Regions from separate parts of the Streptomyces sp. NPDC059010 genome, predicted to be linked through region 3. Evidence: riboswitches for the same ligand, from Rfam matches in the RefSeq annotation. Region 3 holds a riboswitch; each other region holds the start of a gene.
The links. A riboswitch is a leader RNA that binds a small molecule or an ion and turns the genes downstream of it on or off. The one in region 3 is predicted to bind thiamine pyrophosphate.
Positions count from the first base shown of each region.

Region 1 (2,260 bases), on a different contig from region 3:
CGATCGGGGAGAAGCCGTTTCGTGCCAAGCAGCTCTCGCAGCACTACTTCGCGCGGTACGCGCACGAGCCGGAGCAGTGGACCGACATCCCGGCCGGTTCGCGTGACAAGCTGCGCGAGGAGCTGTTTCCCGAGCTGATGACCGTCGTACGGCATCTGTCGACCGACCAGGGTGACACGCGCAAGACGCTGTGGCGGCTGTTCGACGGGACGCTCGTCGAGTCGGTGCTGATGCGGTATCCGGACCGGGTGACCATGTGCATCAGCTCGCAGGCGGGATGCGGGATGAACTGCCCGTTCTGTGCGACCGGGCAGGCGGGGCTGGACCGGAATCTGTCCACCGCGGAGATCGTCCATCAGATCGTGGACGGGATGCGGGCGCTCAGGGACGGGGATGTTCCGGGCGGGCCCGCCCGGCTGTCCAACATCGTCTTCATGGGGATGGGGGAGCCGCTCGCGAACTACAACCGGGTGGTGGGAGCCATCCGTCGGCTCACCGACCCCGAGCCCGACGGGCTGGGGCTGTCGCAGCGCGGGATCACCGTGTCGACGGTCGGTCTCGTGCCGGCCATCCACCGGTTCGCCGACGAGGGCTTCAAGTGCCGGCTCGCGATCTCGCTGCACGCGCCCGACGACGAGCTGCGCGACACCCTCGTGCCCGTGAACACGCGGTGGAAGGTGCGCGAGGTGCTCGACGCCGGGTTCGAGTACGTCGGGAAGAGCGGACGGCGGCTGTCGATCGAGTACGCCCTCATCCGGGACATCAACGACCAGGCCTGGCGCGGTGACCGGCTCGGGCGGCTGCTCAAGGGCAGGCCGGTGCATGTGAACCTGATTCCGCTGAACCCGACGCCGGGCTCGAAGTGGACCGCGTCCCGGCCCGAGGACGAGAAGGCGTTCGTCGAGGCCATCGCCGCCCATGGTGTGCCGGTGACCATTCGGGACACCCGTGGTCAGGAGATCGACGGGGCGTGTGGGCAGCTCGCCGCGACCGAGCGGTAGTCTGGCCACCGTAAGGTCGCCGTAAGCACATCTTCATATTCCGACAGGGGAGCGCCACAGCGCTGAGAGTGCGGCACCGGCCGCAGACCCTCTGAACCTTGCCCAGGTCATTCTGGGTAGGAAGTTCGGTCATCACTCAAGCTGTTGCGCCCTGCCCGGGAGTCGAAAGCGGACTTCCGGGCAGGGCCGCGTCTCTTCCTGGTCAACCCCAGGAGGAATTCAGTGAGCATCATCAAGAAGGCCACGGTCCTCGCCGTCGGTCTCGGCCTTGTCACGCTGTCCGCGTGCGGTTCGTCCGACTCGGGCGGCGGCGACGCCGGGGCCGGGAGCAAGACCGTGACGCTTGTCAGTCACGACTCGTGGTCCGTCTCGAAGGGCGTTCTCGCCGCGTTCGAGAAGCAGTCCGGCTACCAGGTCAAGGTCCTGGAGGACGGCGACGCCGGGCAGGCCGTCAACAAGGCGATCCTGACCAAGGACAACCCGCAGGGCGACGTCTTCTTCGGCGTCGACAACACCCTGCTCTCGCGGGCGCTCGACAACGGGCTGTTCCAGTCGTACGAGCCCAAGGGCTCCGACCTGATCCTGCCCGAGTACCGGGTCGACCCGGACAAGCACCGGGTCACCCCCATCGACACCGGCGACATCTGCGTCAACTACGACAAGGCGTACTTCAGCGAGCACAAGCTGACCCCGCCCAGCTCGTTCGACGATCTGATCAAGCCCGCGTACAAGAACCTCCTCGTCACCGAGAACGCCTCCACCTCCTCACCCGGCCTCGGCTTCCTGCTCGGTACCGCCGCCCGGTACGGCGACGACGGCTGGCCGGACTACTGGAAGAAGCTGAAGGCCAACGGCGTGAAGGTGGTCGACGGCTGGGAGCAGGCCTACAACAACGAGTTCTCCGGGTCCGCCGGCGGCAAGAAGGCGGGGGCCGACCGGCCGCTCGTCGTGTCGTACGCCTCCTCGCCGCCCGCCGAGGTGATCTACGCCAAGCCCAAGCCGACCAGCGCGCCGACGGGCGTCGCGACGGGCACGTGCTTCCGGCAGGTCGAGTACGCGGGCCTGCTCAGCAACGCCAGGAACACCGAGGGCGGCAAGGCGCTCCTGGACTTCCTGCTGACCAGGACGTTCCAGGACGACATGCCGCTGAACATGTTCGTCTACCCGGTGCGGGAGGGCGCCCAGGTCCCGCCGGAGTTCGTGAAGTACGGCCCGCAGGCCAAGGATCCCGAGACCATGGACCCGGCCAAGATCGCCGA
Region 1 covers NZ_JBHYJA010000002.1:100,827-103,086, reverse strand. Annotated here, with positions in the region: gene rlmN (23S rRNA (adenine(2503)-C(2))-methyltransferase RlmN) at 1-1,001, shown strand, start outside; TPP riboswitch at 1,037-1,142, shown strand; gene ACFWYS_RS02580 (thiamine ABC transporter substrate binding subunit) at 1,224-2,260, shown strand, end outside.
Region 1: another riboswitch for thiamine pyrophosphate. It lies ahead of ACFWYS_RS02580 (thiamine ABC transporter substrate binding subunit); the one in region 3 lies ahead of thiO (glycine oxidase ThiO).

Region 2 (2,260 bases), on a different contig from region 3:
GGCACGCCAGAGGCGCCCACGTCCTTGCAGCTCAGCTCGACCACCTTGGTGACCGTGGCCTGCTGTGTCTGTCGGTCGAAGCCGACCCCCGTGCGCTCGTGCGGCGGGGCACCGCCCGGCCACAGCACCGCGAGCCCCACCACCACCGCCGCGGCGAACGGGATCAGGATCGCCGCGATGACCTTGCGCAGATGCCGGGAGACGGGCGCCGCAGGACCGTGGGCGTGACTGTGCGAGTGCCCATGCCCATGACCGCGATCGTCCCCGCCACCGCCACCGCCACCGCCACGGCCGCCGCCACCACCGCCGCGCGAGCCGTCGTAGCCAGCTCCGTGCCCATGACCAGCACCGGAATCATGCCCGCGCTCGTCATCCGGGCCGGGCCCGCGCCCTGGTGAGCCGCTGGATCCCGGACCGTGCTCATGCATGCCCCCGGCTCTGGGTCCGTGCTCATGCAGGCCACCGGCCCCGGGACCGTGCTGGTGCCAGCCGCCGGTCCCCGTCATGTGATCGCCAGCCGTTTGATCGCCGGCCAACTGACCTTCGTGACCGCCGCCCCCGGGACCCCGGCCGTATCCGCCGTCGTATCTCGCTCCGGCGACCCCTGAACCCCGGCCGTCTGTACGGTCGTTGCCCCGTACGGGGCCGTTTCCGGCGCCGGATCCACGGGGCCGCTCGGGCGGTGGGTACGGAGGTTCATGCGTCGAGGTCACCGCCCGATCATCGCAAGAACGACCGAGGCCCTCTGTTCACCGCGCCCGAATTGACGCTAGCGTGGTGCCACCTTTGTACACGCGGGAGCTCGGAGCACCGGGCTGAGAGGGCGCTGACCTCCGTCCCAGCGATGTTTCACATGAAACATCACTCACCACGAGTGATGTTTCACACGAAACGTCGGCAGACGGATACCGCTGCGTCGACCGCCGAACCTGTTACCGGGTAATGCCGGCGTAGGGAGTAGGTCTCATGACCATCAAGGACACGCGCACGCCTGCCTCCAGCCAGGACGAACAGCCCACTCAGGGTGAAACGTCCCCGGAGGCCGGGAAGTCCATCGGCTGGCACAAGGCGTATGTCGAGGGTTCGCGCCCCGACCTGCGGGTGCCGGTCCGCCAGGTGCACCTCACCAACGGGCAGTCGGTCACGCTGTACGACACGTCGGGCCCGTACACCGATCCACTGACCGATACCGACGTCCGCAGGGGGTTGTCCCCGCTACGGGAGAACTGGATCATCGCCCGCGGTGACACCGAGGAGTACGCGGGTCGTCCTGTTCGTCCCGAGGACGACGGGATCAAGCACACCTCGCCGCGCGGTGGTCTGCGCAACCTCGACGCCGTCTTCCCCGGACGGCCGCGCCAGCCTCGTCGCGGCCGTGACGGCAAGGCGGTCACCCAGCTCGCCTACGCGCGACGCGGCGAGATCACGCCCGAGATGGAGTACGTGGCCATCCGGGAGAACGTCTCCCCCGAAGTGGTCCGCGACGAGATCGCCGCGGGCCGGGCGGTGCTGCCCGCCAACGTCAACCACCCGGAAATCGAGCCGATGATCATCGGCAAGCGGTTCCTGGTGAAGGTCAACGCCAACATCGGCAACTCCGCGGTCACCTCTTCCATCGAGGAAGAGGTCGAGAAGATGACCTGGGCGACCCGCTGGGGCGCCGACACGGTCATGGACCTGTCGACCGGCCGCAACATCCACACCACCCGTGAGTGGGTGCTGCGCAACTCCCCCGTGCCCATCGGCACGGTGCCGCTCTACCAGGCGCTGGAGAAGGTCGACGGCCGTGCCGAGGAGCTGACCTGGGAGATCTACAAGGACACGGTCATCGAGCAGGCCGAGCAGGGCGTGGACTACATGACCGTCCACGCGGGTGTGCGCCTGCCGTACGTGCCGCTCACCGCCAACCGCAAGACGGGCATCGTCTCGCGCGGCGGCTCGATCATGGCCGCGTGGTGCCTGGCGCATCACAAGGAGTCGTTCCTGTACGAGAACTTCGAGGAACTCTGCGAGATCCTCGCGGCGTACGACGTCACGTACTCGCTGGGCGACGGCCTCAGGCCGGGCTCGATCGCGGACGCCAACGACGAGGCGCAGTTCGCGGAACTGCGCACTCTCGGGGAACTCAACCGGATCGCGAAGCGTTTCAATGTTCAGACCATGATCGAGGGCCCGGGACATGTCCCGATGCACAAGATCAAGGAGAACATCGACCTTCAGCAGGAGATCTGTGATGAAGCTCCGTTCTATACGCTCGGCC
Region 2 covers NZ_JBHYJA010000047.1:25,739-27,998, forward strand. Annotated here, with positions in the region: gene ACFWYS_RS37070 (YibE/F family protein) at 1-428, opposite strand, end outside; TPP riboswitch at 785-974, shown strand; gene thiC (phosphomethylpyrimidine synthase ThiC) at 967-2,260, shown strand, end outside.
Region 2: another riboswitch for thiamine pyrophosphate. It lies ahead of thiC (phosphomethylpyrimidine synthase ThiC); the one in region 3 lies ahead of thiO (glycine oxidase ThiO).

Region 3 (2,260 bases):
GAGAAAAACGCCTCGGTGTGAACGGCCGTGCCTCGTCCGGGAGTTCACCGGTGGCCAGGGCGTGCGCCATGGCGTCCCCGGTGACCGGCGTCAGCAGCACACCGTTGCGGTAGTGCCCGGTGGCCAGCGACAGCCCCGCCAGCTCGGTCGGGCCGAGCATCGGCGCGTTGTCGGGGGAGCCGGGGCGCAGACCGGCCCGGGTCTCCGTGAGCGGCAGTTCGGTGATGCCCGGCACCAGCTCATGGGCGTCGCGCAGCAGCTCGTACACGCCGCCCGCGGTCACCGTCGTGTCCCAGCCCAGCTCCTCGCTCGTCGCCCCGACGACCAGCTCCCCGCTCTCGCGCGGCACCAGATACACCTGGCTTCCGCGCACCACGGCCCGCACGGTCCGGTTCAGGAACGGTGCGTACCGCTTCGGCACGGTCAGCCGCAGCACCTGCCCCTTCACGGGGCGCACGGGCGGCAGTACGTCGTCCGGGACTCCGGGCAGCCGCCCGCTGAGGCTCCCGGCCGCGAGGACCACCTGGTCCGCGCCCAGCGCGGTGCCGTCGGTCGTGGTGACACCGGCGACCCGGTCCCCTGCGACATCGAGGCGCTCGGCCCAGGTGCGGTGGAAGACCACACCGGCCCGCTCGCACGCGACCACCAGGGCCCCGGCGAGCTTGCGCGGATCGATCTGGTGGTCCCCGTCCACCCGCAGCCCGCCGCGCACGCCCGGCGCCAGCATCGGCTCCAGGCGCCGGCACTCCCGCCCGGACAGCCACTCGGAGTCCAGCCCCGACTGGCGTTGCAGGGCGTGCAGTTCGCGCAGATGGGCGCGGTCGTCGGCGTCCAGCGCGACGGCGAGCGTGCCGCACTGGCGGTAGCCGAGGTCATGGCCGGTGAGGTCGGACAGCTCGGCCGCGAAGTCCGGGTAACGCCGTGCCGACTCCAGGTTCAGGCCCAGCAGGGTCTGCTCGCCGTAGTGCAGTTCCGTGACGGCGGCCAGCATCCCGGCGGCCACCTGGGCGGCCCCGCCGCCCGGCTCGGGGTCCACGACGGCCGTCGTGAACCCGCGCTGCGCGGCCCGCCACGCCGTGACCAGGCCGATGATTCCGCCCCCGATGACAAGGACGTCTGACGTTCGCGTACGCGACATGGGCGTCCAGCCCCTCCCTTCGCCGGCATGACCCGGATCAGGTTCGTACGGTCGGAGGCCGCCAGCCTCCCTCTCAGCCCGGTGCGTCCGGGCTCCCGCGAGTGCTCTACGTTGGCCACCCTAGCCCGCCCCCACACGTCTCAGTAAGGGAGCCTGTGCCCATGGCCCGCTCGCTCGACGGTCTCGTCCTCGCCCCCGTCGCGGACCAAGCCCCAGGTCAGGTGGGTACCCGGACCCGGTTCAGGTACCACGAGAAGAACGGCGAGATCTGGGCCGAGTACACGGGCGGCGACGTCGTACGCGGGCATCTCGTGGGCACCCGGGACGGTGACCGGCTGGACTTCCGGTATGTGCAGCTGAAGCGGGACGGCACCACGTCGTCCGGCCACTGTGTGTCGACGGTGACCGAACTCGCCGACGGGCGGGTGCGGCTGGAGGAGACCTGGGAGTGGGAGTCGCAGGAAGGCTCGGGAACCAGCGTTGTGGAGCAGGTCACTGAGCACGACTCCTGACTGACAAATTGTCAGTTGTCTATGGTGATCAGGTGAGCGAGCAGACGACGCAGTCGCAGCGGAAAGTGGTCGTCGCCGGCGCCGGCATGGCCGGAGTGCAGACGGCGGTCGCCCTGCGGGAACAGGGCTTCACCGGCACCATCACGCTGATCGGCGCCGAGCCCCATCAGCCGTACGACCGGCCGCCCCTGTCCAAGGCCGTGCTGCTCGGCAAGGCCGAGGGCTCCGCCTTCGACGTCGACTTCGAGGCGCTCGGCATCGACCTGCGGCTGGGCCGCGAGGTGCTGGGCGTACGCACCGCCGACCGCGAGCTGGACACCGAGTCCGGGCCCGCGCCGTACGACGTCCTGGTGCTCGCGACCGGTGCCGAACCGATCCGGCTGCCGGGCGCGGAGGGGGTGCCCGGGGTGCATCTGCTGCGCACCCTGGACGACGCCGAGCGGCTGCGGCCGGTGCTGGCCCGGCAGCACGACATCGTGGTCGTCGGGGCGGGCTGGATCGGCGCGGAGTTCGCCACGGCCGCGCGCGAGGCGGGCTGCGCGGTGACGGTCGTGGAGGCCGCCGACCGGCCGCTCGCGGGGGCGCTGCCCGCGGCGGTGGCGGCGCCGAT
Region 3 covers NZ_JBHYJA010000016.1:135,190-137,449, reverse strand. Annotated here, with positions in the region: gene thiO (glycine oxidase ThiO) at 1-1,138, opposite strand, end outside; TPP riboswitch at 1,136-1,247, opposite strand; gene ACFWYS_RS19350 (hypothetical protein) at 1,300-1,650, shown strand; gene ACFWYS_RS19345 (NAD(P)/FAD-dependent oxidoreductase) at 1,737-2,260, shown strand, end outside.